One region of the Bacillus sp. Medicinal_06 genome, then DNA from elsewhere that is predicted to be linked to it. Evidence: riboswitches for the same ligand, from Rfam matches in the RefSeq annotation. Region 1 holds a riboswitch; the other holds the start of a gene.

Region 1 (20,932 bases):
GCAGGCGAGATTAAAATTTTTGGATTAGACTATGCATCGCACGAAAAGGAAATTAAAGAGCGCATCGGTTTTGTTTTTGATAGTAACGTATTTTATGAAGGCTTAAATCTGAAAGATATTAAGCGAATCGTCGCACCTGCTTACAAAAATTGGGACGATACCATATTTAAGCGTTATATAGAGCAGTTTGAATTACCGATGAATAAAGCGATTAAAACTTTTTCAAAAGGTATGCAGATGAAAGCTTCATTAGCGCTTGCGCTATCACACCATGCCGAGTTGATTATTATGGATGAGCCAACAGCTGGCTTAGATCCAATATTTAGACGGGAGTTACTCGATTTACTGCATGAATTAATGCTGGATAGCAATCGTACAATTTTCTTCTCTACACATATTACGACGGATTTAGATCGCATCGCTGATTTTATTACCTTTTTAAAAAGGGGAAAATTAATCTTTAATCAGTCGATTCATGAGGTGGGAGAAAACTATGCTCTCGTCAAAGGCAGTACGGATTTATTAGATCGCGATACAGAAAAAGCCTTTATGCATGTTCATCGTGCACCAACTGGCTTTGAGGCATTAACGAATAATGTAGCCGAAGTTGAAGAAATTTTTGGTAATGAGGTTATAATTGAACGTGCCTCATTAGAAGATATTATGTATTATTCGAAAGGAGTAGGGTACCATGCTTAATTTAATCAAGCGCGATTTAATTTTACAGAAGAAACAATTGCTAGTTTATTTAGGCTGCATTATCTTTTTTATTGTGATGAACACGCACCCTATTTTGCTCTTTACAATTACAAGTATTTTTATTCCCTTTAATACGCATGCCTATGACGAAAAAACTGAAACAAATATTTTATTAAATTCTTTACCATATACCCGTAAGGAAATTGTCGCTTCACGCTATATTGGGGCAATTGTTTACATGTTGCTAGCAATTGCTGTAACAAGTTTAATGCTTATCATCTTTCAAAAGTCATTTACTATAGAGCATATTGTAATGGGCAATACACTATTTTTGCTATTTGCAGCCATTACCTTTCCACTATTTTATCAATTTAAGCAAAAGCATATGTCGTCCATTGTCATGGTTTCATTTTTAGCATCAGCTTATTTGGGTCCACCTGCTGTACAATTTCTAGCAACACAGTTTAGTACAGTTACCGATGCTATTTTCAGCTTATCTGTACCTGCATTGTATACCGTAGCTACATTTATTATCATATGTGCTTATATCATTTCATGGGGAGTATCATTCATCATTTATCAACGTAAAGCTTTTTAATTCAGAACATTTCCTATTATCAAAACTTCCTTAATGCATGATAGCATATACGCATCCATAACGAGATTATGGTTTCTTTATAGAAAACGAGAAAAACTCGAGATCTAAACATTTAGATCTCGAGTTTTTCCATGTCATTTATTGTCGAGCGGTCGATATCTCATGTCGAATCGCCGATATATTTGCCTCGCACAAAAAAGCGCCCTGCTTGGCAGGGCGCTTCCACTTTAAATATTAACCAATAGAACCTTCCATCTCAAACTTGATTAGGCGGTTCATTTCAACTGCGTATTCCATTGGAAGTTCGCGAGTGAATGGCTCGATGAAGCCCATTACGATCATTTCTGTTGCTTCTTGCTCAGAAATACCACGGCTCATTAGGTAGAATAATTGTTCTTCTGATACTTTTGATACTTTCGCTTCGTGCTCAAGTGAAACGTGATCGTTTTTAATCTCGTTGTAAGGGATTGTATCAGATGTAGATTGGTTATCCATGATTAACGTGTCACATTCGATGTTAGAGCGAGAATTTGTCGCTTTTGGTCCGAAGTGTACAATACCACGGTACGTTACTTTACCACCATGTTTTGCAATCGATTTAGAAACGATTGTTGAAGATGTATTTGGTGCTAAGTGAATCATTTTCGCACCAGCATCTTGGTGTTGGCCTTTACCAGCAATCGCGATAGATAATGTTAAACCACGAGCGCCTTCGCCTTTTAAGATAACTGCTGGGTATTTCATCGTTAATTTAGATCCGATGTTACCGTCAATCCATTCCATCGTTGCGTTTGCTTCACAAACAGCACGTTTTGTAACTAGGTTGTATACGTTGTTCGCCCAGTTTTGGATTGTTGTGTAACGGCAATATGCATCTTTCTTAATGATAATTTCTACTACCGCACTGTGCAGTGAGTTTGTTGTGTAAACAGGTGCTGTACAACCTTCTACGTAGTGGACGTGTGCGCCTTCGTCTACGATAATAAGCGTACGCTCGAATTGTCCCATATTTTCAGAGTTAATACGGAAATACGCTTGAAGTGGCGTATCAACTTTTACACCTTTTGGAACGTAGATGAATGATCCACCAGACCAAACTGCAGAGTTTAATGCTGCGAATTTGTTATCAGTTGGTGGGATTACTTTTCCGAAATGCTCACGGAAAATATCTTCGTTCTCTTTTAATGCGCTATCTGTATCTTTGAACACGATTCCTAGAGCTTCTAGGTCTTCTTTCATGTTGTGGTATACAACTTCAGATTCGTACTGTGCAGATACACCAGCTAAATATTTTTGCTCAGCTTCTGGAATACCTAATTTATCAAATGTTGCTTTAATTTCATCAGGTACTTCATCCCAAGACTTCTCAGATTTCTCAGATGGTTTTACGTAGTACGTAATTTCATCGAAATCTAAGTCGTTTAAGTCGCCGCCCCATTGTGGCATTGGCATTTCATAGAACTTATCCAGTGATTTCAAACGGAAGTCTAACATCCACTGTGGTTCTTCTTTCATACGTGAAATCTCTTCAACGATTTCTTTTGTTAAACCGCGTCCAGCACGGAAAATCGAAACGTCTTTATCCTTGAAACCATATTTATAATCGCCGATATCTGGCAGTTGCTTCGCCATGTTGGTATGTCCCTCCTTAGATAACCTCGTTTTTAGGAACCCTTCACATTACTTATCTTCGTTTAAGCCTTTTTCTAACGCTTTCCAAGCTAATGTTGCACATTTAATACGTGCTGGAAACTTGCATACGCCTTGTAATGCTTCAATATCTCCTAAATCTACGCTGTCATCATACTCTTTTCCTAGCATCATGTCAGAGAAAATTTTAGAAAGCTGAAGTGCTTCTTCAATTTTCTTTCCTTTTACTGCTTGCGTCATCATCGAAGCTGAAGACATAGAGATAGAACAACCTTCTCCTTCAAACTTCGCTTCTTGCACAATCCCATCTTCTACTTTCATCGTAAGTTGAATACGATCGCCGCAAGTTGGGTTGTTCAAGTTAACTGTAACACTATCTTCTAACACGCCATGGTTACGAGGATTTTTATAATGATCCATAATAACTTGACGATATAACGTATCTAAATTATTAAATGACATTTGTGAAATACTCCTTTGTTTTCGTTAGCGCTTCAACAAATGTATCAATTTCTTCTTTTGTATTATATAAATAGAAGCTTGCACGTGCTGTAGAAGAAGCTTTTAACCACTTCATAAGCGGTTGTGCACAGTGATGTCCTGCGCGAACCGCAATGCCTTCTACGTCTAATACTGTTGCCACATCGTGAGGATGTACTTCATCAATATTAAATGTCACAAGACCAGCGCGATGCTTTGGACCATAAATTGTTACGCCATCTACTTCTGATAGTCTTTCTAAAGCGTACTGCGCTAATTCATGTTCATGCTTTTCAATATTATCAAGACCGATCTCTTCTAGGAAATCAATTGCCGCTCCAAGTCCAATCGCGTTACCGATAATCGGTGTACCCGCTTCAAACTTCCACGGAAGTTCTTTCCACGTAGAATCTTGCAAGTCTACGAAATCAATCATTTCACCGCCAAATTCAATTGGCTCCATATTTTCTAGCAATTCCTTCTTACCATATAATACGCCGACACCTGTAGGCCCGCACATTTTATGAGCGGATAACGCGTAGAAATCACAGTTTAAATCTTGTACATCCACTTTCATATGAGGTGTACTTTGCGCACCATCAACGACCATAATTGCACCGTTTTGATGAGCGATTTCTGCAATTTCTTTTACAGGATTAATCGTTCCAAGTACGTTAGACACATACATGATAGAAACAATTTTTGTATTCGGTGTAATTGTTTGACGGGCATCTTCAATAGAGATAGTTCCGTCTGGCTGAAGCGGAAGATATTTTAAAGTTGCGCCTGTTTTCTTCGCAACTTGTTGCCACGGAATAATGTTACTATGGTGCTCCATGTAAGAGATGACGATTTCATCGCCTTCTTTTACATGTTCCAGGCCATAGCTGGCTGCTACTGTATTTAATGCAGTTGTTGTTCCGCGCGTGAAAATAATTTCTTCCATTGATTTTGCATTAATAAACTTGCGAACTTTCTCGCGTGCACCTTCATACGCATCGGTAGCTTTCGTACCGAGCGTATGAACACCGCGATGCACGTTAGAATTATATTCTTTATAGTAACGCTCTAACGTTTCAATGACTTGAATTGGTTTTTGAGAAGTTGCTGCACTATCGAAATATACAAGTTGTTTACCGTTCACCTTTTGATCAAGAATTGGAAACTGTTTGCGTATTTCATGAATATCCATTAGCGAACTTTCCTTTCAATTACCTCAACAAGCTGTGCTTTTACTCCTTCAATTGGAAGCTCATTTACTACAGGTGCTAAGAATCCATGGATGACTAAACGTTCTGCTTCTCTTTTCGGAATACCACGGCTCATTAGGTAGTATAGTTGAATTGGATCTACGCGACCTACAGAAGCTGCGTGACCTGCCATTACATCGTCTTCGTCAATCAGAAGAATTGGGTTTGCATCACCGCGTGCTTTTTCATTTAACATAAGAACGCGAGAAGATTGCTGTGCATTTGATTTAGATGCACCGTGTTCAATCTTACCGATTCCGTTAAAGATAGATGTTGCGCTATCTGTTTGTACACCGTGTTTTAAAATGAAGCCTTCAGAGTGTTTACCGAAGTGAACAACTTTCGTTGTAAAGTTTTGTGTTTGAGACCCGCGGCCAATTGTTACTGTTTTTGTATCAGCAAATGATCCGTCGCCCATTAAGTTCGTTACGTTCTCTGAAATTGTATTTCCGTCATTCATAAGGCCTAATGCCCACTCAATACGGCCGTCACGTCCTACAACACCGCGGCGGTTTACGTAAGATGTTACATCTTTCGCTAATAGATCAACTGCACCGAATTTCACTTGTGCACCTTGTTCTACGATTACTTCTGCCACGATATTTGCAATACCTGTAACAGTTTCATGTGCTACGTAGTTTTCTACGTATGTTGCAGAACTGTTCGCATCAGCTACAAATAATACGTGGTTATATACGTTTGCTTCTTCGCCGTCTACTAAGAATACAGCTTGAAGTGGCGTTTCAAGAACAACGTTTTTCGGAACATATACAAATGCTCCGCCGTTGATTAATGCTGCATGAAGTGCTGTTAAACGATGTTCGTCTACCTTCACACCGTCTTTCATTAAATACTTTTGTACTAGTTCAGCATGCTCATTTGCAGCTGTTACGATATCCGTGAAAATAACACCTTTTTCTTTCGCTTCATCAGCTAAAGAAACGAATGCAGTTGTACCAGTGCGGCCCACTAGTACGCTGTTATTTTCATCGATTAAGTTTTTCACCGTTTCTGGAAGTTCCGCTAAAGAACTTACAGGCTCTTGCTTAGGAGTAGCGCCTTTTCCGATAAAATCCCATTTATCGATTTTTGTTTTATCAGGCGTTGGCATTGGAAGTTCAGTTGCTTGTGCAAGAGCTTGTAAGCGGAACTCAGTCAACCAAGCAGCTTCGTTAACTTCGCTAGCGCGCTGACGGATTGTTTCTTGATCGAAAGGTAATGTACCGATTGTCATGTTTATGCTCCTCTCTTACGCTTCTTGCTCTGCTGTTTCGTCTTCAATACCTAGTTCTTTTTTAATCCAGTCGTAACCTTCAGCTTCTAGACGTTGTGCAAGCTCAGGGCCACCAGATTTAACAATGCGACCGTTCATCATAACGTGAACGAAGTCTGGAGTGATGTAGTTTAATAAACGTTGGTAATGCGTAATCATTAGGCAGCCGAACTCTTCGCCGCGCATTTCGTTAATACCTTTAGATACAACTTTTAATGCATCGATATCAAGACCAGAGTCGATTTCATCTAAGATTGCGATTTTTGGCTCAATCATCATTAATTGAAGAATTTCGTTACGTTTTTTCTCACCGCCAGAGAAACCTTCGTTTAAGTAACGTTGTGCCATTTCTGGATCCATTTCTAGGAACTCCATATTTTTATCTAATTTACGGATAAATTTCATAAGAGAAATTTCGTCGCCTTCTTCACGACGTGCGTTAATTGCAGAACGTAAGAAGTCAGCGTTTGTTACTCCGCTAATTTCACTTGGATATTGCATTGCTAGGAATAGACCCGCTTGTGCGCGCTCATCTACTTCCATTTCTAATACATCTTCACCGTCGATGATGATGCTACCTTCTGTTACTTCATATTTCGGGTGACCCATAATTGCAGAAGATAAAGTTGATTTACCTGTTCCGTTAGGTCCCATAATTGCGTGGATTTCTCCACCTTTTACTTCAAGGTTTACACCTTTTAAAATTTCTTTACCGTCGATTGATACATGTAAGTCTTTAACCGTTAATGTAGAACCAGCCATCTCAATACCTCCATTAATCCTCTATATACATTTTAAAAATTCCTAAAACATTCACATTCTCATTTTATTCTCATTCTAATTTTATATCAAATAAAATGATATCGCAAACGCTGAAAAAAAGTAACACTTTTTTCACAAATGTATATAAGTATTTCCCTCACATCCTACTATGATACACCTTTCTTCTTATTTATATAAAGAAAAAAGGGCTGGAAATTTCCTAGCCCCTTTCATGTCTACTCATTTACCGGAAGTACTGCTCCCTTATATTCTTTATTAATAAAATCTTGAATTTCTTTTGAATGTAAAACTTCTACTAATTCCTTAATTTCTTTTTTCTTTTCATCGCCTTTACGAACGGCAATAATATTTGCATACGGAGAATCTGATCCTTCAATTGCAATTGCATCTTTTGTAGGATTTAATTTTGCATCAATTGCATAGTTTGAATTAATGAATAACGCATCACCTTCATTATTTTCGTATAGCTTTGGCGAAAGCCCTGGCTCAACATCTGTTTTAAACTTCAAGTTCTTTGGATTCTCCACGATATCTTTGACTGTCGCTTTAACGATATCTACACCATCTTTCAGTTTAATGACGCCGCCTTTTTGCAATAATGCAAGCATACGACCGCGTTCTGCTACGTTATTACTCATAATAACCGTTCCACCATCTGGAAGGTCTTTTAATTTTTTATATTTTTTGGAATATATTCCCATTGGCTCTAAATGGATTTTCCCTGCATTTACAATTTTATATCCCTTTTCCTCGATCTCCTTATCTAAATAAGGAATGTGTTGAAAATAGTTGGCATCAATGTCTTTATCGGCTAACGCTTTATTAGGTAACACATAATCTTGGAATGTTTCAATTTTTAGTTTGATTCCTTTTTTCTCTAATATTGGCTGTGCTTTTTCTAAAATAACAGCATGTGGCACGTTAGAAGCTCCCACAACAAGTGTACTTTCATCTTTCCCGCCGCAAGCAGCTAATGCAAATACAAAGACTGCTATAAAAATGGTTAATATAATTTTCTTCATCAGATGTCACCCTTATTTTTGTAATTTTCATAACTTTTTTCATATATGCATTTTATTAGGTACAAAATAAGAGCTGGCATTTACCAGCCCTTTTGATACCTACTATTCTTTTACAGGAACAACTGCGCCTTTATATTCCTTGTCAATGAAGTCTTCAATTTCTTTAGAATGCAGCACTTCTACAAGAGCTTTAATTTCTTTCTTATCTTTATCACCTTTACGAACCGCTACTACGTTTGCATATGGAGAGTCATTTCCTTCAATCGCGATTGCATCTTTTTCTGGGTTTAATTTCGCATCAATCGCATAGTTAGAGTTAATTAGAACAGCATCGCCTTCTTTATTGTTATACACTTGTGGCAATAAACCAGGCTCGATATCCGTTTTAAATTTTAGATTTTTTGGATTATCTGCAATATCTTTTGTAGTTGCTTTAACTGGATCTACCCCATCTTTAATTTTTAAAATACCTTCTTTTTGTAAAATCGCTAAACCACGTCCATGGTCAGCGACAGAGTTACTCATAATAATCGTCGCTCCATCTGGAAGGTCTTTTAAGCTCTTATACTTTTGAGAATATACACCAATTGGTTCTAAATGAATTTTTCCGGCTACTTCAAAATCGTATTTTTTATCTTTAATTTCTTTTTCTAAGTATGGAATGTGTTGGAAGTAGTTCGCATCTAATTCCTTATCCGCTAATGATTTATTCGGCAATACATAGTCTTGGAATGTTTCAATTTTTAATTCAATTCCCTTTTTCTCTAATAAAGGTTTTGCCTTTTCTAAGATAACAGCGTGCGGTACGTTAGAAGCTCCTACAACAAGTTTCTTTTCATCTTTATCTTTCCCACCACAAGCAGCTAAACCAAAAATTGACGTTGAAATAAGTGCTGTAAGTAATAATTTTTTCATTTGAAACACCCTCCCATTTTAATTATCGTTTATCAATTCGAATTGTTACACGATCACCAATCCACTGAATTAAAAATACAACGAGTAATACACAAATTGTTGCAACGATTGTTACATCGTTATTTCCACGCTGAAATCCTTCTAAATAAGCAAGTGTACCAAGACCACCAGCACCGACAACACCAGCCATCGCTGTATAGCCTACAAGTGCAATTGTCGTTACTGTAATACCAGATACAAGTGCTGGCAAAGATTCTGGAATCAATACTTTCCAAATAATCGTACTCGTTTTTGCTCCCATTGCTTTTGAAGCTTCTATTACTCCTTTATCAATCTCACGAAGTGCAATTTCAACCATCCTTGCATAAAATGGTGCCGCTCCAATAATTAAAGCTGGTAGTGCTGCGCTTGCTCCAAGAATTGTTCCAAGGAGAATCTTCGTAAATGGAATTAATAAAATAATTAAAATGATAAATGGAATGGAACGAAAGATATTTACAAATGCTCCAATCGCTGTGTGAATCGCTCTATTTTCCCATAAATTATCCTTTGCCGTCATGAAAAGTAATAGTCCTAAAATAAGACCTAAAACAAATGTCGCAAATGCTGCGATTGCCGTCATATATAATGTTTCACCTGTTGCTTCTAGCATTTGATTCCAGTCGACGTTCGCGAGTAACTTATCCATGTGCAATCACCTCCAGCTCTACTTGCTCTTGATGGATTCCTGCTATTGCTTGTTGGATTGCCACTTCCTCACCATTTAAGTGAATCACTAAACTTCCATACGATCCATTGTTTGTTTGAGCAATATTCCCTTGAAGTACACTTACTTCTATATCATCCCGCCTCATTAATCTCTGGAGTACTGGACGCTCTACAGAATCACCAATAAACTGTAAACGAATGACTTTTCCATCTGGATATTTTTCTAATAAACTCTCAATTGTTTCATTTGTATCTTCAGAATCTGTTAGCTGTTGTACAAATCGCTTTGTAATCTCCTTCTGTGGGTTACGGAATACCTCTAGTACAGGACCCGTCTCTACAATTTTTCCTTTTTCCATGACTGCAACACGATTACAAATTTTACGAATCACATGCATCTCATGTGTAATAAGTACAATTGTTAAGCCAAGACGTTTATTAATATCTAGTAGTAAATCTAAAATTTGATCTGTTGTTTCAGGGTCAAGCGCTGACGTCGCTTCATCACATAGCAGCACTTTCGGATTATTTGCTAATGCTCTCGCAATCCCAACGCGCTGCTTTTGTCCACCGCTTAATTGAGACGGATATGCATCGCCTCTTCCTTCTAATCCAACAAGATGAATTAACTCATCTACTCGTTTTTTTCGCTTTTCCTTATCCACTCCCGCAATTTCAAGTGGAAAAGCAATGTTCTCACGTACAGTTCGTGACCACAGTAAATTAAAATGTTGAAAAATCATTCCGATTTCTTGTCTTGCCTTTCGAAGTTCATTCCCAGTAATTGCTGAAATCACACGATTTGCTATCGTAATCTGTCCTGAAGTTGGTTTCTCTAATTGATTAAATAATCTGATTAAAGAACTTTTACCAGCGCCACTATATCCGATAACACCAAAGATCTCGCCTTTTTCTATTTTTAAATTGGCATCATCTACAGCAGTGACATCACCGCTTTTTGATTTATATATTTTCTTTACATTTTCCAATAAAATCATGATGTTCACCCCTTTTTGAATTAAAAAGCGTAAGCAGCTCGTTCAGATTTACTCCCACAATTTTTATTTTTGGTGTAAGAATTACTTAAATCTAACCGTCGCCATAGCTAAATTTCTTATTAGCTCCTCTTATTATTCGAATGTCCTCCTCATTCAAACAACAAAAAAACCTTTCTGCTTTTAGAATGAGCAGAAAGGTTTATATGCGTATATCAACATGATCCCTTCCTCTCATCTCTCAAAGCATTTGCTTTGCAGGAATTGGCACCATTTCAATCTAAAAATTGACGGTTGCCGGGCTTCACAGGGCTCAGTCCCTCCACCTCTCTTGATAAGAGAAATCAGATTTAATTTTCGTCTGATTTGAAATTTATGAAATTGTCTATATTTTATGACTTGAATTGTATCAATATACACCCACTATGTCAACAAAAAAATTCTTAAAAAACGAAACTTCAGACTATTAAGCACCTACTGGCATTGGCTTACATATATGAAATACGGATTCTAATAATAACATCGTACGATACGTTCCGTTATATTGCACACGTCCGCTGTGCAATAGTGTTTGCAACCGAACATTTCCAGTAACTAATCGCCTTAAATCTTCTTCCTGAAAGCAAATAAGTTGTTCCGTTCCCCGTGTCTCTTTCAAAAGCTGTATATACTCTCTTGAAATTTGAAGTGAGCAACACTCATCTCCAAAACGAAAATTGATCGTTTTTTCTCCTTGCCGAAGAAGCGGTTCTAGATGATATTGGCTATTAGCATACGTTACAAATGATTGAAGCAACGAATATAATCTCATTCTAGTCACATCCTTCATCTCACTTTCTCCTAATACCATTCCATCTTCTCAAACAGCAATCCTGTTACTTTCTCTCGACAAATAACGTACCGCTTTGATACCTCGACATATTTCCCAGAAAATATGTCGAGGCGGCAAAAACTTTGCCGCCTACTGTAATTCTTTATATAAATATTCAACTGAATGAAATGCATATATTTTCTTCACAATTGTTCCACGCTCAAATACGAGTAAGCAAGGTACACTTTCTACTTCATACTCTCGCGCTAAATGCGGGGCATAGTTTAAGTCTAGCATTCCTATTTCTAATTCAGATATAGTTGCTTCTACCACTGTTAGCATCTTCTTTGCTAATTGGCATGTTCCACACATCGGTGTATATACATATAACACTGTTTTTTCTTGGTCTGCTATTAGAGCTGTAGCTTCAGCACCTGTCCAGTCAATCACTTCTATCATTCCTTACCGTAAATATTCTGTATAAACGTCAATGTCAGCTCCCCATAATACGTTCGCTAAATGATTAGAAGGAGCAGTAGCCACTTCACGGTACGAACGATCAATGTAAATATGCTCGGCCTGCGGGAATTCTTTTCGAAATTGTTTTCTAAGCTTTTCACCTGCAGCATCAGCATCCACTAATACATACACTTCTTTATCAAAAAACTGATCAATGAGCTCATCCATTTTCGACAAACCAATTGTACCATTTGTACAAACAATTTCCACTGGTTCACGAATAATAGATTCAATCTTTCTTCTATCTGATTTTCCTTCGACAATAATGACTTTCTCTACATAGACCATACGTCATCACCCGATCACCATATACTATAAAACAACCTTACTTTAGTATATAGTATATTCGATATTTTCATGTTGTTTCCTGTTTATTTTTACAAAGAAAAGCGGAGGCGGCTCACTCAGAATGTGAGGGGGATGGAGCTAAATCAAGAAAAGCGCAAGCGGCTCGTTCAGAACAGGAGGACGTTGGAACTCCTGACGTAGAGGCGCTCTTTGCCTCGCAGGAAGGAGTGAAACGACCGACTGTTCTAGCCGCTAGAGCTAGACAAAGAAAAGCGCAAGCGGCTCGTTCAGAATGTGAAGGGGATGGAGGTTCTGACATAGAGGCACTCTTTCATTCACACAATACAAAATAAAAAGGACAGCACACTGGCTGCCCTTTTTGGTGACTAGAATTAGTCCTGGTTTGTCATTTCTGCATATTTTTCTGCAGATAATAACTTTTCTAATTGGCTTTCATCAGAAAGTTCAACTTTAACCATCCATGCACCTTCGTACGGAGATTCGTTAACAAGTTCTGGTTGGTCACTTAATTCTTCGTTTACTGCTACAACTTTACCACTTACAGGTGCGTATAATTCAGAAACTGTTTTAACAGATTCTACACTTCCGAATGGCTCGTCAGCTTCAAGTGTTGCACCTACTTCAGGAAGTTCAACGAATACGATATCGCCTAACTCGTTTTGTGCAAAATGAGTAATACCGATAACAACTTGGTTGCCTTCAGTTTTTACCCATTCGTGTTCTTCAGAGTAACGTAAATGATTTGGAATGCTCATGACTGTACCTCCAGTGAATGTATTAATTATGTAAAAATACCTTATTGGTACTTTTTCCACACACTTTCAAACTGCTCTTCGTTAAAACCAAGTGTTACATTCGTGCCATCTGTTACGATTGGACGTTTAATCAACATGCCATCAGACGCTAAAAGTTCAAACATTTCGTCCTCACTTGCATCCTTTAATTTATCTTTTAAGCCAAGTTCACGGTAACGCATTCCACTTGTATTAAAGAATTTTTTTAATGGCAATTCACTTTTTGCATGTAAATTACGCAAATCTTCTTTTGACGGTGGATTTTCAACAATATGAATCATTTCATATGCTACATCGTTTGCCTCAAACCATTTTTTCGCTTTTTGACATGTGCCACACTTTGGATATGAATAAAATGTTACTGTCATAAATTCACCTACTTTTTTACTAACCTTTACCTTTATCATATAGAAAACGTTTTATTATTTCAAACGATTCTTCTCTAAACTTTAACTTATTTCGTGATAATTTTCTTTTATCCTGCAAATTTTTCTTATTTTTCCGGTATTTCTGTATAAATTGCAAGTATAAAAATATATATGTATGCCGAATACACATATTAAACAAACGTTTATTTAATAGATTCGCCGCTACAAAAGCGAACATACGTCTTAAACAAACGTTTGATTAATTGAACTCCCTCTACACGAGCTTAAGATAGGGGGGATTCTCCGTTAAAATGATAAAAAAAGCTCCTAATCTAGAGCTCCTTCACTGTCTACTCAAATAATCCGCAATCGTTTGAAACACGTATATATACATATTATGAATACTTTGCTCTGAAATCGTATCATTGTATAAATCAGTGCCCCAAAATTGCCCTTCCCCACTTCCTATATTTACAAATCCTTGTGTATACATCATCGCTCTATCTCTTGGTGCATTGTTATAATCTAGATCTTTTTCAGTAAAAATTAAATACGGTCGATCTTTTAAACCAACAAAAAACACTGGCTTTTTTAAGCCTAAAAATAGATCTGTATATTTTTCTTTTGATGCTTCTTCAAAATGTTCTTTCATAACAAGAAATCCATCAACTTTCTCTGATTTCTCCTTCATTTCATCTAACTTTACCTTCTCAAACTTTATATTTCGAAACGTGTCTTTTGGCGCTTCACCGACAACTCCAATTGTCAATGCCCTTCCGCTATACTCTTGAACAAGCGGTATATCCTTATTCTTTGCACACCCAGCTCCTACTAGGCATAACAATATAAGAAAACAAAAATTAAGCGAACGCTTCATTTCTACTCCCCCATCCCAAAAGTCAAGTGACAAAAATGTAAGGCAAATCCAAAAAATGTAAGTAAAATCGATAGCTCATTTTGATTTTCTATATTATAATCAATTGGATTTACTTTCATTACTAAACACTAGGAGATACTCATGAAAAAATATAAACTTTCATCTTTTCTTCCATTAAGTTATATACTTCTACTCGTACTCGTAAGTCCCCTTTACGATGTACTAAATAAATCTACTGTTCACGCTGTAAACGTTACAACTGTAGTAGATGATTGGATTCCATTTGTAAAAGCATTCATCATTCCATATTTACTGTGGTTTCCATACTTATACGGAGCACTTATTTATTACTGCTTTGCTGATCGAAAGCAATATTATGTCACTTTAAGTAGTGTAATTCTTGGAAAGCTTGCTTGTTTTTCTATTTATTACTTTTGGCAAACGACTGTACCGCGTCCAACCGTCGTTGGAACAGACATATTTTCTGAACTAGTTCGCTATATTTATAGTATTGATCAACCCGTAAACTGTTTCCCTAGCATTCATGTGCTTACGACATTTGTCATTATGTTAGCTGCCTTTAAACGCCGAGAACAACATGCTTTTGAATATTATATTCTTACTTTCTTTGGTACACTCATCATTTTATCAACACTATTTACAAAGCAGCATGCCTTCATAGATGCCGTTTCTGGGATGACGCTAGCAAGTATACTATACTTTGGTATTCAGCTAGTATTAGTAAAAGAAACGGTGACAGTTCCGATGAAACAAAATCATAAAATGTAAACAAAAAAGCAGACTGTGGCTTCTTCAGTCTGCTTTTATCTATATAAAGGAGATTTTCAGGTGCAATACGTTGTTTGGCGATTAAGATTGCGGCACAGTCATATCGCCAGAATGAATTCGACCCGCTTTTTTTAATGCGATATATATTATATAAGAAACAGCTACTGGGATTACGATATAAGTGATCACCATCGCTGGTACAACACCGAATCCTTGGCTGGAGATTAAATTAATTGGTGCAATCAGAGAACTTAATCCAAGACCTGCGATTTCTTTACCTGCTTCTAATTGGAAAATCAGTGCAGATACAGGGCCCACAATGGCGCTAGCAACGACAGTTGGGACGAGAATCATTGGATTTTTAGTAATGTTCGGCAATTGGACTTTCGGAGTACAAAGGGCCTGTGCTAAAATACCACCTAAATTGTTTTCTTTTGCTGAGATAACAGAGAATCCGATAAATTGAGCGACGCATCCTGCAAGTGCTGCACCTCCTGCAACACCATCTAGGCTAAGTGCAATTGCTAGAGCTGCTGATGACGCTGGTGAGATTAATAATAGTCCCCAAACAACCGCAAGCACGATAGAAGCAATAAATGGACTACCAGCTGAACTATCTTTAATAAATGCGCCAATTGCATTTAAAACAGGACTAATATTTTGAGATAACCAAATACCGACTATGCCAGAACCAAGTATTGCTACAAATGGAACGAGCATCATATCTAAAGCAGTTTTTCCGCTTAACCGTTTACCGATATAAACTGCTAAAGTTGCTGTTAATAACGCACCAATCGGTTCACCAGTTTTAATGATTAGACCAGCTTCAGTAATCGAAATGGATCCTGCTCCAATCGCCCCGGCAACCATCGCTGAGAAAATGACAAGTCCGTTTGCTCCAAGCATAAAAGCAATCCCTGCTCCAATTGCTGGTGCCATCAGTGATTTCGCAACAACTCCAATTGTAATCAACATCGGAATATCAACAATTCTTCCAATATTTTCGATAAGTAAACCAATTCCAAGGGATACGAAAATACCTTGTGCAATTCCGGCAGAACCTTTAAAGACACGAGACATTATATATTCCTTCATCTGCTTCACCTTCTCCTAGTTTAGTAGCCGATTGTTTTCATATAGTCACGTAAAATATCATTTGATTGTGCAAATCGGCCTTCTTCAGTTTCTGTTAAGTTTAGTTCAACAACTTCTTTCACACCATCTCTTGTAATAATTGCTGGTACACCTGTGCAAATATTATATTCACCATACTCACCATCTAAAATTGCTGAAACAGCAATTACACGGTGATCATCATTAAAGATAGAGCGTGCGATATAAGCTAGTGAGTTACCAATGCCGTAATAAGTAGTTCCTTTACGTTTATAAATTTCCCAACCAGCTTTGGCAGTTTTCTCAACAATTTCATCTAAGTCAATTTCACCGAAACGCTCTTTTTGTTCATCTAAAATTTGTAAGATTGGTTTCCCACCAACTGTAACGTGAGACCAAGCAACCATTTGGGAATCACCATGCTCACCTAATGAATAACCGTGAATACTACGAGGATCCACTTCAAGCATTTCAGATAAAATTGTTCTTAAACGTGAAGAATCTAACGATGTTCCAGTACCAATCACGCGATTTCTTGGCAATCCAGACAATTTCCAAACTTGATAAGTAATAATATCAACTGGGTTTGATGCGATTAAGAAAATGCCATCAAATCCACTTTCCATTACACCTGCTACAACACTTTCCATAATCTTTGCGCTTGCTCCTAGAGTATCTAAACGACTTTGTCCTGGTTTTGGCGCTGGACCTGCTGTAATAATCACAATGTCCATATCTTTGCAGTCTTCATAAGTAGCTGCATATACTTTTGTTCTTGTATTTGTAAAATTAATGCAGTGCGATAAATCCATCGCTTCTCCAACTGCACGTTCATGATTTATATCAATTAATGTCAGTTCTTCACAGATACCTTGATTCACAATTGAATACGCACAGCTTGATCCAACTAATCCAGTTCCAATAATTGCGATTTTTCTTGTGTTTCTATTCATAAGAATCTCTCCTAAGTATTTCTGTATTGTTTTTGTTTGTTCTTTACACTTTTTATTATAGAGATTCTCACTATAGAAACCATGGATACTTTGTGAAATGTTGAGCAAGTTTTATGTATATTTTGTGAAACACGCTACTCTGTTTTCGTCATATTTGTTACAACTGGAAAAATATTTTATACATCTTTATTGACATATATACAAATAAAAAAGCGAGTGAATGATCATCTGATATTCACTCGCTTTTTTTATTCATTACTGTGCGCTTAATTGACTTTTCGTTTGCTGAACAACCATTGGATTTGCAGGAGCCGCTGGTTTATAATACCCTTTTTGCAATGCATATTTATATACATTACGTTGTCTCATCTCATCCTGGTTTCGAATGTGAATCAGCGTTTGATGTAGCTGTTCGTTATTTGACTCTGCTATGTAATGCGCATAACTTGCTAAGCTTGCATTTAATCCCGCTAAATAATCATTCACCATATCTTTTTCATTCATATTTCATAACCTCCTATCCTAAAAAGGACATTAATTGTTGTTTTGTGTTTCTTGCAGCTTGCGCATCTTGTTGTAGTATTTGCTTTAGTTGAGGATCTGTACATTGCTGTGCATATTGATCTAATTTATTTGCAATTGTTGTATGCCCCCCAATAATATGGCGTAAGTTTTCTAATTCAAGCTCTGTTAAATTTGGCATAATTAAGACCTTCCTTTCTTTGTTCATTCATCATTTAGTATTTATTTATTTTTGGATTGTATGCACGAGTTAACCTTTTTCTTGATTTACTCAAAAAAGACATAGTATGCAATTATAGATAAGTATCAAAGTCCTATATTTTATAGTTTTTATAGATAAATTATTATATAATACTTATAGAATGAAAATTCAAAAAATAGAACCTAATAATTATTAAGCAAACCATTAGTTAAAGGAGATATGAACATGAAAACACACGAATTCTTTACAAAAATTCAAAAAAGCTACGATCCCAATCCAAGCCAAGATGCTCTAACCTTTACTTTATTTGGTTTCTTATTAGCTCTATATACGTTTTTAAAACCTGCAAAATAACATACAAAAGAGCTGTTTACAAGTTACTCTATAAAACAGCTCCTTTTTAGATTGTGGATAAAGGCTTCGCCCACCTGTTTTTGTTATCGTTCTTTGTCGGAACGCCGATACATTTGAATTTGTGCCGATAAAATTTTATGTATTAATTTTCTATCAACCCACTCTACTGCTGAACTCTCTACTCTTTCTATCACTGGTACGTTTTATTATAACGTTTCTCCTTTCCACCTAATATTTTCTCTTCAAAACTACAATTGATAGTGAATAAGAACCTAACACCCCTGCCAATAAAAACGCATTTGCTAATTTATACTGCTCAGCTGTCAATGAATACAGGTTACCAATTAAAAAAATAATCAAATACGAAAGTAAGAATACTTTTTCAAAGACAGTATGAGAACCCCTCCGCAATAGAATTACTATTCGAAGGTGTCACACAATTCCATGTAACTCCTAAAAAACATGATCCAATCATTTACGATGCATCTCTTATCTTCCAAAACAATTTATTTTATTAGGCCGATGACAGTAGCTGGAAACCTGATCAGGTTATAGAATATGAAGTAAGCTGGATTTCTGCAAAAAATGTAAAATGGAGAGATGTTAGTTCGTGGATGGGAGATAAAATGAGATACGGAGTAATGAGTGAAGATTAATATATACATAAAGTAACAGTGACGATTCACATATCAATATTTCATCGTGGTAGACAAAAGTAAATGAAATTTTATCAGCGTAAATCCGAATATGTTGGCGATTCAACAAGGGATATCGACATTCCGACAAAGAACAACAAAAAAGCAGTAGCCAAACGTGGCTACTGCTTTCCCTTACTTATTAAACTGTATAACGCTCATCCTCTAAAATCTTCGCAGCAATTTCACGCTTCTTCGGAATTACGTTAAGCGGCGTGTGGCGTGTGAATTTGCGAAGCGCTGATAACATCATGCGCAGCATATCACCATTTTCAACTGCGATAATTGTTTCTTTTGCATCTGCTTCGATTTGGTTGAACGCTTCTTGGCAGAATACTTCTGTGTATAATACTTTTTGTTTATTCTTTTCAAGACCAGTTGCTTTAATTGCTTTTTCTGTACGAAGAACAGCTGATTCCATTGCGTATAAGTTGCTTACGATATCAGCGATATTAACAAGAACTTCTTGTTCTTTATCTAATGCTTTACCGTATTTTTGAACAGCTAATCCAGCTACCATTAAACCAATTTTCTTCGCATTATTTACTAAATATTTTTGAAGTGCTAATGGCTCGTCGCCTACTTCTTCAGGTATCATCATCATTAACTCTTCTTGTAATTTTTGTGCTTTTTGAAGAAGTGGTAATTCACCTTTCATTGCTTTACGTAAGAATGTACCTGGTACGATTAAACGGTTGATTTCGTTCGTACCTTCGAAAATACGGTTAATACGAGAATCACGGTACATTCTTTCAATCTCGTACTCTGCCATAAATCCGTAACCACCATGGATTTGAACACCCTCATCTACTACATAGTCTAATACTTCCGAACCGAATACTTTATTTAAAGAGCACTCAATTGCATATTCAGCAATAGAAGCTGCGACAGCTTTACCGTCTTTTACTTGCTCTTCTGTTAATGTACTCATATGGCTTTCAAATAAACCTACTGTACGGTATACAGAGCTTTCAGCTGCATAAATTTTCGCTGCCATATTCGCTAATTTTTCTTGAATTAATGGGAAGCGAGCGATTGGTTGTTTAAACTGTTGACGTTGGTTTGCATATTGTGCTGAAATTTCTAACGCACGTTTAGAAGAACCAACTGTACCAACACCTAATTTATAACGACCGATATTTAAAATGTTGAACGCGATAACATGACCTTTACCAATTTCACCAAGTACATTTTCTTTCGGAACAAGTGCATCTTCTAAAATTAATGTACGGGTAGATGAACATTTAATACCCATTTTCTTTTCTTCTGGGCTTGTAGATACGCCAGGATATTCTTTCTCAACGATAAATGCTGTGAAGTGCTCGCCATCAACTTTTGCGTATACGATAAATACATCAGCAAAAGCAGAGTTTGTAATCCATTGTTTCTCACCATTTAATACATAGTGTGTACCTTCTGCATTTAAACGAGCTGTTGTTCTTGCACCTAATGCGTCAGATCCAGATCCTGGCTCAGTTAATGCGTATGCAGCTAATTTTTCACCAGTTGCTAAGGCAGGTAAATATTGTTTCTTTTGCTCTTCGTTACCAAATAATACGATTGGTAACGATCCGATCCCAACGTGCGCACCGTGCGTAATTGCAAATCCACCAGCACGAGAGAATTTCTCTGCGATTAATGCTGAACTAACTTTATCAAGACCAATTCCGCCGTACTCTTCTGGTACGTCAGCACCTAGTAAACCAAGCTCGCCAGCTTCTTTTAATAAGCGAACAGAGCGATCAAATTCATGTTGCTCTAAATACTCAAGCTCTGGCAGAACTTCATTTACGATAAAGTCCTCTGTTGTTTTCGCTATCATTTTATGCTCATCGCTGTAATCCTCTGGTGTAAATACTTGATCAATTGTAATCTCATCAACTAAAAAGCTACCGCCCTTAACTGCGCTTCCTACTATTTTCTCCATGAAAATTTCCTCCTTCATATTTTCATAAGCCGCTTCTCTCATTTTGAGAGAAGCTGGCTCTCCCTTTGTTTTTTATACCCTTTAGTTACTTCCATTCTTCTTTATCTAATCCAGTTCCAGTGGCTAGAACAGTCGGCCATTTCGCCCCTTCCTCCGAGGCAAAAGGCGCCTCTATGTCAGGAGCTCCAATGTCCTCTTGTTCTGGACGAGCTCCTTCCACTTTTTATAGAAGTTCAAACACCCCAGCAGCTCCCATGCCGCCGCCGATACACATTGTTACGATACCGAATTGCTCGTTGCGGCGTTTCATCTCATGAATAAGAGAT
Region 2 (10,914 bases), on a different contig from region 1:
AAACAAGGGAATATGCCAGTGACATTCATTACTTCTTACTTTGAATTTATTCCATTCTATAACGAAGGAATCGGTTGGGTCTTACCTGCACTAGCTGGTGCAATCATCGGTCTTGTAGTCGCTAAGTTAAAAGGTACAAAACCAGTACCATTAATGGAAACCCCTTCTAAACCTAAAGTATCCTAATGTAAAAAAACTCCCATTTAAGGGAGTTTTTTTACTTGATAAGAATTATGATTAAAACTACTTACTTTATATGCTTTTGTATAATACTCAAGGTTCGTATCAACTGTTTCTACTTTTACAACATCATAACATTCTATTTGTTTTACTAAAAATAAATAATATTCTTCTGTCGCTTCAATGATTGCTATACAATCTGTTTCAATATCATACTGCTCCTGAAGTGCTTGCAATGCATTCACGTAATTCTCTAACTTTTCTTTTTTACTCTTTTCAAATATTGTTTGAACTAACATACACTCTCCCCCTTTGTATGTAGTGTTTCTAACTAAATGATAACGCTTTCAAATAAATGCGTCAATAAAGAAAACTTCCACTAATGAAACAAGTCATCTCCAGTGGAAGTTCCATCTTATTTCGTTAATTGGTGTCTAAACGCATAAATAACCGCCTGCGTACGATCACTTACATTCAATTTATTTAATATATTACTTACATGTGTCTTCACAGTTTTTAGTGCAATAAATAGTTCATCTGCAATTTCTTGATTACTTTTTCCCTCTGCAATTAATAATAAAATTTCAGACTCTCGTTCCGTTAAATCTTCATGAAGCGGTTGTTCTTTCTTTTGGCGCATACGAGACATCATTTTCCCAGTAACTTTCGGCTCTAGCACCGTTTCCCCATCATAAGTCGCCCTCACTGCATCAGCAATATCACTTGCTCTTGATGTTTTTAATAAATAACTTGTTGCCCCAGCTTCGATGACAGGATACAGCTTTTCATCGTCTAAAAAGCTTGTCACGACTACAATTTTTGCTTCTGGCCATTTTTGAATAATAGCACGCGTTGCCTCAACACCATCCATTTCATCCATAACAAGGTCCATTAAAATAATATCTGGCTTTAGTGCTAATGCTAATTCTGAACCTTTTCTTCCATTTTCGGCTTCTCCAACCACTTCAATATCCGGTTGAGTCGATAAATAGGCGGATACACCCATCCGAACCATTTCATGATCATCAACAAGCAATACTTTAATCATGATGTTCCTCCCCTCTCTCTATCATAATTGGCACTTTTACTTCAATTTGCGTGCCTTTATTCGGAAAACTAAGTACTTTTAATGTTCCTCCAATTTCATGAACACGTTCTTGAATAGATCTTAAGCCATATGACCCTGCCTTATTAACACCTACTTCAAATCCAACACCATCATCAATTATCTTTAAAATAGCATATTGGTCAATTTGGCGAAGACGTACTTCTGTTTTCTTTGCTTTTGCATGTCGTAATGTATTAGACAACGCCTCTTGTACAATACGGAATAAATGATCTTCCACACCTTTTTTTAATTGAATCGGTTCAATCAACCATTCTATTTTCATATGTTGTTTTCTAGAAAGTTCTGTTAACAGTTCTTCTATGCCTTCTGTTAATTTTTTACCTTCTAATTGTACAGGACGTAAATGCAAAAGTAATGCTCTCATTTCCGATTGCGCATTTACAACCATATTTTCCACAAGTTGCAATTGCTTTTTCGTTGTTTCTGGCATATGATCTACCTGTTCATTAATCGCTGACATCATCATAGACATTGCAAAAAGCTGCTGACTCACTGAATCATGCAGTTCCCTTGCTAGTCGATGCCTTTCTTGTGAAATCGCTTCTTGTCTCATTTCTTCATTCCAATGAGCTCGTTCATTCGTTACTTTTTGAAATAGCCCAGCCTGTTCCTCTAATCTTCGAGCAAGCGCAATTACTTTTCGCTCTACTTCATGAAATTCATCTTCTGCAGTAAACGAAACATCCTTTGGGAAATTCCCACGCTCTACTTCAAACAAGAAAGTATTCAAGCCTTGAATACGCTGCTGCATATAATAACCAATCGCATACCCTACAATTCCACCCATAAGAAGACTTGTACTGATAATTAACAAGCCAATTGGAACAGAAGCAATGGATTCTTTCCATAATAAATCATATACACCTTGCCCGCTTTTCCATACATATACAACTGTACAAATAAGTGCAATACTAACAGAAGATAACATAGAATAACGAATATACATCCATGAAATATTTCCTTGCTTTTTCATTATACTTTCCTCACTTCCGTATCGCCTACGACAAGCGAAGAAATAATTTTAATACGTCGAGGAGCTTCTTTATACTGTTCTGTCTTAAACGTAACATTTCGATTAAAACCTGTTTCTTCATGACCCGGAAGCAAAACTCTCCCCATGATGACAGAATGGTTTAAAGATAGTTCAATATCATATGGAACATACAAACGAATGTTACCAATAACGCCACGAATAACAATGACCGTTTCCCCTTCTGGAATCATTGCCGTCGTCAAATCGATTTCAACATCACCGACTCCATACTGGACATTAATATCTTCTAACTCATAAATATGATCCATCATTCTTATGTTACCAACCATTATATTTTTAAGGTATGGTTCTGTGCGATAGATTTGCTTTTCTTCATCTATATATCCTTTTTCCTTAATTTCTACTTGTATCGCTTTGGGCTTCTGCTGTCCTTGAATAAGCTGATAACCAATGAAAGCTAAGCAAGCAAATACAACGAGTACGAAGGCCGCTGATGAAAACAGGAAGAATAAAAAAACAATCCCCCCGACAAATAAAAATACATTCCCTCTCACATAACGATTCTTTTTTCGATAGTGCCTTCCGAACATGATCATAATAAACGCAAAAATAAGAGCTCCTGGTTCAAAATGCCCGAGAACCATATCAAGAAAAAGACCAAATCCAAATATGATGAGGAGCATCCCCACTAGTTGTGATTTTGAAAATTGTTTCTTCATTTCAGCTCCCCCCTTCTTGTTACATATAAATAGAAGAAAAAGGTATTGCCTGCCAACACCTTTTCTTCTATCACTATATCATAAGCTCGTTTTATAATATACTACAATTATTTTATTACTTCTTTGTCTAAAGATACTTCATTTTTTTCTTTCATTTCACGCTCAAGTTTTGCAATTTTCATATCAAATGTATCACGCTCATGATCTTCATTCATGCGAAGCTCTAAATCACGAATGTGATCTTCAATTTCTTCAAAACGCAAGAACGGATTATTCTCATCCATTTTATGAAGAGCTGTATTCATACGACGGTTTGCATGTGCCATATTTTCGCGAGCCATTAATTCCATGCGCTTTGCATTCATTTCTTTTAGTTTATTCTTCATTTCAGAAAGACGACGTTCTAACTCATCAATTTGCTCCACTACACCTGCATACATTTCTTCTAGACGAGCGACTTGCCCTTCATAATATGCTACTTCTTCTAATGCACGTTCATGCAATTGCATTTCTCCTGCTTCTTGTGCAATTATCGCCTGCTTTGAGCGCTTATTTACGAAATAACGAGCCTGCTCAAGTTCACGGGAAAAGTTAGATTTTAATGTTTTATGACGCTGAATTAATTTTTCAATTTTTGTTACTTCACGCTCACTATCACGTAAATATTGATTTAACATAGCAATTGGATTTTTTCTTTCTTTCTCATCTAATACATTATGAAAATCTGCTAAAATTGCATCGCGTACACGTCCGAATAAAGATTGTTTCATTCTAATCTTCCTCTCTTCTACTTTATGATTTAAATTATTTTATATTAGTTTTTCATTAACTTGTTCCACTCATCTTCAAAGTTGCTATATGGCTTAGAAGCTTCTGAAGCAGCATCCACTACTACATCTTTTTCTTTTTTCCACTCACGGTATCCGTAGTATAGAACGACTAACGCTGCAACACCGATTAGTGCTGGGGAATGAGAAAGGGCAATTGACAAGCCGATTAAACCGGCAATACCCCAAGCTAACTTTCCAAAAAATGATTGTGCTCGCACAAATGATTTATAGCTCCAGTACGCAATTCCTGCTCCAATTGCGAATCCTACAATACCAGCAAGACTACCAAGAGCAATTAAAGCCAAAATACCGGCTGCGATAAACGCTAGAAATTGTTTCATCTTGTGCTTGCCTCCCTTCGATTTGATACTCTTATCTTAACTATTTTTTCGTTTTTCCATAACGAGCTTAAGAACCGTTTTCTAATCAGACTTAAGACCTATTCCAAGTCAGCCTTATATGAAGGTGAATGTAAAGAAAAAGGATGTCTTATATAAGACATCCTTTTTCTTTATGCTGTTTTATGATATTGCTTTTTTTTTGCTACTTTTGAAAATCGTGGAAATCCTATTAAGATAGAAACTACACCACAAATTCCAACTAAAATTGGATAGAACGCATATGGTAATAATTCAACCGGTGACAATGCTGCAAATCCTGCTGCCGTTAACATTTGAGCACCGTATGGAACTAATCCTTGTACAGAGCATGAGAAAAGATCTAACACACTCGCTGATTTTCGTGGATCAATTTCATATTGATCAGCAATATTTTTTGCAAGCGGACCAGTAAAAATAATAGAAATCGTATTATTCGCAGTACACACATTCGTCAAACTTACTAAACCAGCAATTCCAAATTCAGCACCTTTTTTCGAACGAATACTACGTGTTAATGTATTCATTAAATATTGAATACCGCCATTATATTGAATAATTTCAACCATTCCACCGATTAAAATTGCCAGTAATACAAGCTCCATCATTCCACTTATTCCTGTTGTAACACTTTTAAAGAAGCTAGCTAATGTGTAGCTCCCATCAATAAGACCAATAAGTCCTGATAGAACTGTTCCACCTGCTAACACAACGAGCACATTCCACCCAAGTAAAGCTGTAACAAGCACACCCGCATACGGCAATATTTTCACCCAGTCAAATGTATGAGCTTTGATTTCTGTATGGTTTCCTACTGTAAGGAAAACCAATAATACAATTGTAATAATTGCGGCTGGTAAAACGATTAAAAAATTTGTTTTAAATTTATCTTTCATTTCCGTTCCTTGCGAACGAACAGCTGCAATTGTCGTATCAGAAATAAATGATAGATTGTCACCAAACATCGCTCCACCAACAACTGTTGCCATCGTTAACGCAATAGAAATATCTGTTTGCTGGCTAATCCCTACTGCAATTGGAGCTAGCGCTGCAATTGTCCCCATGGAAGTTCCCATCGCTAATGAAATAAAGGCCCCTATAACAAAAATGCCTGCAACAATAAATCCTTGCGGTAAAATAGATAGCGCTAAATTAACTGTAGAGTCAACCCCGCCCATTCCTTTTGCTGTTTCAGAAAACGCACCCGCAAGTACAAAAATCAACACCATAATCATAATATCCGGATTACCAGCCCCTTTGGCAAACCGTTCTACTTTTGATGTAAAGCTTTCTTTTCTATTCATCACTAATGCAGTCCCTACAGCAATTAAAATAGCTACAAGTATCGGCAATTTATAAAAATCCCCTGTAATAATTCCAGAGCCAATAAATAGCGCTAAGAATATTCCAAGCGGTAATAATGCTAAGCCATTTCCCTTCGTTTGTTTCAAAATAACATCTCTCCCTAGTTCTAAACCTTTTCTATCTTATAACAAAAGACCTCTTCCCAAAAGAAGAGGTCTTATACATCTATAAGAAACACTCTCCTCATCTATCAAGCACATGCTTGCTGGATTTGGCACAGCACTCTGTTGTGAGTCCGCTGCCGAGGCATCGTAGGGCCAGTCCCTCCGCCTCTCTTTATAAGAAGGTTTCATATTTTATTTTTAATAATAATTTCTTCCCTAACTTTACTCGCTTACTAATAAAAAGTCAATTATTATTTGCATGAAAATATTTTACATTTTTTGATATTTATACAAAACCATGAAATAAAATAAGCAATCTATAAGAAAAAATACTCATTTTAATTTTTGAATTTCCCTTTCTAAAATTTCGATCCAAAAAAACTTTTTCTTTTCAATTGTTGTAATAATCCACTTAGCTGTATCCCAAGCTACATGATATTCTTCTTTAGAAATATCTCCAGCTACATATGCTTCCTCTAACTCATCTGCATCCAATACATATACATCACCATTAGGTAATAACACCACATCTAAATAGAGATCATCGAAATATGGCATGCCTCTCTCATCTACTTTATAATCTTTGGCCACATCAATATAAAACTGCACTAACTTCTTCTTTTCATTTAACATAGCTGTAATCGCAAAGTTCTTATCATTTATAAAATACTGCATCCATGTGTACCCATCATTTACAATACAAAGTTTTTGATTATTATATTGCTTATAGCTAGGCTCTTTCACTTTTTGCATATGCAGCACACCTAACATTCCTTGCTCAATTGTCTTCACTTCATATGTTTTCTCTATTAACCGTTCCCAAGTAGAGCCATCGCCATATTTTCGTTTCATGATTCCCAACTCCTTTTCTATGCAAAAAAGCCCCCACATCTTATGCGGGGGCTCTGCCAATAGCTATTAAGCTGCCTGTTTTTCAGAAAGCTCTTTTAAATAAGCTTGTCCTTTTTCAGCGTCATATTGACCTTCCCACTTAGACATAACTACAGCTGCTAAAGAGTTACCTACTACGTTAACTGCCGTACGAGCCATATCTAAAATACGGTCAATACCTGCGATAAATGCTAATCCTTCTGCCGGAATACCTACTGTACCAAGTGTTGCTAATAATACAACAAATGATACACCCGGTACACCTGCAATCCCTTTAGATGTAACCATTAATACAAGCAATAATGTAATTTGCTGCGCGAGAGATAAATCAATGCCATACATTTGCGCTAAGAAAATCGCTGCAATAGCTTGATATAAAGTTGATCCATCTAAGTTAAATGAATAACCTGTCGGAATAACGAAAGATGTAATCGCTTTCGGACAACCGAACTTCTCCATTTTCTCCATGATTTTCGGTAAAACCGTTTCTGAGCTTGCAGTAGAATACGCTAAAATAAGCTCATCTTTTAAGATCTTAAAGAATTGGAAAATGTTAATACCAAATATTTTCGCTGTAAGTCCTAATACTACTACAACGAAGAAGATCATTGATCCATATACGACAATTACTAATTTCCCTAACGGAATTAATGAAGCTAAACCAAATTTAGAAACTGTAACACCAATTAATGCGAATACACCAAACGGTGCGAATTTCATAACTTGGTTTGTTACATAAAACATTGAATCCGCTACACCTTGGAAAAATTGAAGAACCGGTCTTCCTCTTTCACCGATCGCTGCAACTCCTAAACCAAATAGTACAGAGAAGAAAATAATAGCAAGCATATCACCTTTTGCTAATGATTCTACAATATTTGTCGGAACAATGTTTACAAATGTATCAGCAAAAGAGTGACTTTGCACTTGCTCTGTCGTTTGCGTATATTTAGAAATATCTGTCTTTGTTAACTTATCCATATCGACGCCGTTTCCTGGTTGGAAAATATTCGCTACCAGTAGGCCAACAACAATCGCAACTGTTGTAATGATTTCAAAATAAAGAATTGTTTTTCCGCCTAATCGACCTAGCTTTTTCACATCACCAACACCAGCAACACCAACAACGATGCTTGCTACGACAATCGGTACAACGATCATTTTAATTAATCGGATGAAAATATCACCAATCGGTTGTAAGTACTTCGCTACTGCCGGATTGTCATAAAAAATCGCCCCAACTGCAATACCAAGCGCAAGCCCTATTAAAATTTGCCATGCAAGTCCTATCCTTTTCATACTTGCTACAACCCCCTTCTTAGATGCATTAACTCTACCATTCTCTCGTTCTATGAAACTAAGAAATTAAGAGTATTACATATTATTCGACAATTCACTACATTTTTGTCCCTGTTAAAAATGATAAATCAAAAAATGAAATCTGACAACAAAATAAGTTTGCGTGAACACAAATAATTTTCTTGACAAAAACAAAACTCATGTCAGAAAACCTAACATGAGAACGATTCCTTAAAGTGTTTATTAATATTTTCTCTACTTTATTTCTATCACATCAAACGACATAATATACAAAAATTACCTCATTTCCGACAATTCATAGTACATTTATAAAACTTTCGTTACATTATGGTTACAACAATAGACAGTATTCTTCCAATTATGATATATACATCATAGGGAAAGGAGCTAGACCATTATGAAAAAGAAATTTGTCGCTTTCAGCGTCTTAGCAGCGAGCACTATTTTTGTTTCCCCATTGCTATCACCAGTATATGCGGAAACAAGTCAAGATAAATTATCTAATATTCAATCCGAATTAGAGGGTAACCAACAAGAATTACAGAACAAATCAGCAGAGAAAGAACAGATGGAAAAAGAGATACAAGACTTACAGAAAAAAATCGATGAATTAACAGCTTCTATAAATAAAAATGAAGCTGATTTAAACGATATACAAACAGAAATTAGTAAAACACAACAAACAATTGCCGATAAGAAGAAACGTATCGAGCAATTACAAACAAATATCGACACTCGTCAAGACGTCATTAAACAACGACTACAATCCATGCAAGAAAAACCACGAACAAATATCGTAACTGAAGTATTGATGAACTCAAATAATTTCGCGGATCTTGTTGATAATATGTATTCCGTTAGCTTGATTTTAAATAACGATACAGAGATTGTAAAAAAACAAACAACTGATCAAGAAACTGTAAAAACAGAAAAAGAAGCTGTTGAAAAGAAAGAACAGCAACTAAACGAATCGAAGCAAAAATTGGAGCAAAAGCAACAAGAACTTCAGAAAAACCACCAAGAACAACAAGCACTTATTAACGATCTACATACTAAAGTATCAAAAGTAGATTCAGAGATTGAAGGCTTAGAAGAGTCAAAAAGTATTTTAGAAAATCAACGCCAAGCTGTTCAAAAAGCAATTGAAGAAGAAAAACGAGCAGAAGAAGCTCGTAAAGCCGAGGAAGCACGTAAAGCGGAAGAAGCACAAAAAAACGCTTCTGCTAAAGAAGCTGCACAAACCGCTCCAACACCGCAAGATACAAATAAAAATGGCTTTATAAAACCAGCAGCCGGAAGATTCAGTTCAGGATTTAACGATCCTTCCCGCGGACGCCATGCTGGTTTAGATATCGCCGCTTCTGGCACAGTACCAATTATGGCAGCTGCTGATGGTGTTGTCATTCGGTCTGATATGTCATCTAGTTACGGAAATGTTGTCTATTTATCACATCGAATGAATGGCAAAACATACACAACAGTATACGCTCATATGAGCAGCCGCTCTGTATCTGTCGGTCAAACTGTAAAACAAGGTCAACAATTAGGTTTCATGGGAAATACTGGGCAATCTACTGGTCAACATTTACATTTTGAAATCCATATTGGCGAATGGAATGTAGGTAAAACAAATGCAGTTGATCCTTCTGGTTATATCGGATCATAAATAAAAAAACTCGGTGCATACCGAGTTTTTTTATTTACGACGAAAGTTATAAAGAAAAGTATTTGCTATAAAATAAAACTTTAATCAGCCCTCACCAATCGGACTTTTACGGGCAGTTGATCTCCCATCCATCTTCCTTGTTCCTCTCTGAATCTTGAGATGGGAGTCTTACCGCCCATTAATGCGGGATACAATCAAACTAAAAAGCAGGGAGAAACCCCTGCTCATTTTGTAAACATTTTAAACACACCAACTGCATTTAGAAACACAATTACTACTGTTACCGGAATAATATAACGCAGTAAGAAAAACCATATGTTAAATAATGTTTTCCCTTTCGTTTCTGTAACTTCTAATTCTTTCATTAATAAGTCTTTACTCATTTTATTTGGTACAAACAATGAAATTGCTAGTACCCCTAGCGGCAGCAATACATTACTTACTGCAAAATCCACTAAGTCAAAAAATGTTTTTCCGAAGACTTTCACATCACTCATAACTCCGAATGATAAAGCTGATGGAATTCCAACCGCAAAAATAAGTAATCCAATAATAAATGATGCTGAAGGACGTTTTTTCTCATTATCTTTTGCTACAGATGCAACAACAATTTCAAGCATTGAGATTGCAGAAGTTAACGTTGCAAAGAAGAATAAAATTAAAAACATGATAAAGAAAAATTGTCCGAATGGTATTTTCGCAAATACAGCTGGAAGAATAATAAACAATAAGCCTGGTCCCTCTGTTGGTTTAACTCCTAATGCGAAGATTGCCGGGAAAATTGCTAGTCCCGCAAGCACCGTAATAAAAATTGTTAAACTCACAATTGATGTTGCGGACTTTGCTAAATGCTCTTCTTTCTTTAAGTACGAGCTATACGTTACCATCACCGAAGCACCTACTGTTAGCGAAAAGAAGGATTGTCCCATCGCATACAAAATTGTATCTGCTGTTAGTTTTGAAAAATCTGGTTTTAAGAAAAACTCAACACCAGCCCATGCCCCATCAAGTGTAAGAGAACGAATAATAATAGCAATAAATAAAATAAATAATAGAGGCATCATATACTTACTTGCTTTTTCGATCCCCTTTTCTACACCTTTACTTACTACAAAAATAGTGCAAAGCATAAAGAGTAACTGAGCACCTACTGCACTAGCAGGATTCGAAATTGTTTGCTCGAACAATTTTCCGTATTCCACTGTCCCGCTCCAAAAGTTACCAGTCACACTATAATATAAATATAATAAAATCCATCCACCTACAACACTATAGAAAGATAGTACACTAAAACAAGTAACAACTCCCATACGACCAATCCATGGATATAATTTACTAT

The links. Region 1 has a riboswitch for S-adenosylmethionine ahead of AC1M36_RS16000 (methionine ABC transporter ATP-binding protein). Riboswitches for the same ligand answer to the same signal wherever they lie in the genome.
Region 2: linked by a shared signal. The riboswitch ahead of AC1M36_RS14610 (Na+/H+ antiporter NhaC family protein) and the one ahead of AC1M36_RS16000 (methionine ABC transporter ATP-binding protein) in region 1 are both predicted to bind S-adenosylmethionine.

Annotation. Positions count from the first base shown of each region.
Region 1 is NZ_JBWYHD010000006.1:71,157-92,088, forward strand. Features, by position in the region: gene AC1M36_RS15950 (ABC transporter ATP-binding protein) at 1-699, shown strand, start outside; gene AC1M36_RS15955 (ABC-2 transporter permease) at 692-1,297, shown strand; gene sufB (Fe-S cluster assembly protein SufB) at 1,532-2,929, opposite strand; gene sufU (Fe-S cluster assembly sulfur transfer protein SufU) at 2,978-3,409, opposite strand; gene sufS (cysteine desulfurase SufS) at 3,399-4,619, opposite strand; gene sufD (Fe-S cluster assembly protein SufD) at 4,619-5,911, opposite strand; gene sufC (Fe-S cluster assembly ATPase SufC) at 5,927-6,712, opposite strand; gene metQ (methionine ABC transporter substrate-binding lipoprotein MetQ) at 6,949-7,755, opposite strand; gene metQ (methionine ABC transporter substrate-binding lipoprotein MetQ) at 7,858-8,670, opposite strand; gene AC1M36_RS15995 (methionine ABC transporter permease) at 8,693-9,358, opposite strand; gene AC1M36_RS16000 (methionine ABC transporter ATP-binding protein) at 9,351-10,376, opposite strand; SAM riboswitch class I at 10,605-10,714, opposite strand; gene AC1M36_RS16005 (hypothetical protein) at 10,840-11,184, opposite strand; gene AC1M36_RS16010 (thioredoxin family protein) at 11,335-11,643, opposite strand; gene AC1M36_RS16015 (toprim domain-containing protein) at 11,647-11,991, opposite strand; gene gcvH (glycine cleavage system protein GcvH) at 12,384-12,767, opposite strand; gene AC1M36_RS16025 (arsenate reductase family protein) at 12,809-13,174, opposite strand; gene AC1M36_RS16030 (hypothetical protein) at 13,518-14,051, opposite strand; gene AC1M36_RS16035 (phosphatase PAP2 family protein) at 14,193-14,840, shown strand; gene AC1M36_RS16040 (PTS sugar transporter subunit IIC) at 14,922-15,935, opposite strand; gene AC1M36_RS16045 (L-lactate dehydrogenase) at 15,956-16,906, opposite strand; gene AC1M36_RS16050 (spore coat protein) at 17,162-17,410, opposite strand; gene AC1M36_RS16055 (hypothetical protein) at 17,424-17,609, opposite strand; gene AC1M36_RS16060 (hypothetical protein) at 17,856-17,984, shown strand; partial or broken gene AC1M36_RS16065 (DUF2178 domain-containing protein) at 18,213-18,362, opposite strand; gene AC1M36_RS16070 (acyl-CoA dehydrogenase family protein) at 18,822-20,606, opposite strand; gene AC1M36_RS16075 (hypothetical protein) at 20,692-20,826, opposite strand; gene AC1M36_RS16080 (acetyl-CoA C-acetyltransferase) at 20,830-20,932, opposite strand, start outside.
Region 2 is NZ_JBWYHD010000005.1:322,648-333,561, forward strand. Features, by position in the region: gene brnQ3 (branched-chain amino acid transport system II carrier protein BrnQ3) at 1-186, shown strand, start outside; gene AC1M36_RS14580 (DUF3992 domain-containing protein) at 204-479, opposite strand; gene AC1M36_RS14585 (response regulator transcription factor) at 596-1,228, opposite strand; gene AC1M36_RS14590 (sensor histidine kinase) at 1,221-2,282, opposite strand; gene liaF (cell wall-active antibiotics response protein LiaF) at 2,282-3,022, opposite strand; gene AC1M36_RS14600 (PspA/IM30 family protein) at 3,130-3,792, opposite strand; gene AC1M36_RS14605 (lmo0954 family membrane protein) at 3,837-4,193, opposite strand; gene AC1M36_RS14610 (Na+/H+ antiporter NhaC family protein) at 4,364-5,680, opposite strand; SAM riboswitch class I at 5,775-5,879, opposite strand; gene AC1M36_RS14615 (ribonuclease FAU-1 family protein) at 6,032-6,550, opposite strand; gene gltP (glutamate/aspartate:proton symporter GltP) at 6,617-7,888, opposite strand; gene AC1M36_RS14625 (murein hydrolase activator EnvC family protein) at 8,307-9,575, shown strand; gene AC1M36_RS14630 (sodium-dependent transporter) at 9,800-10,914, opposite strand, start outside.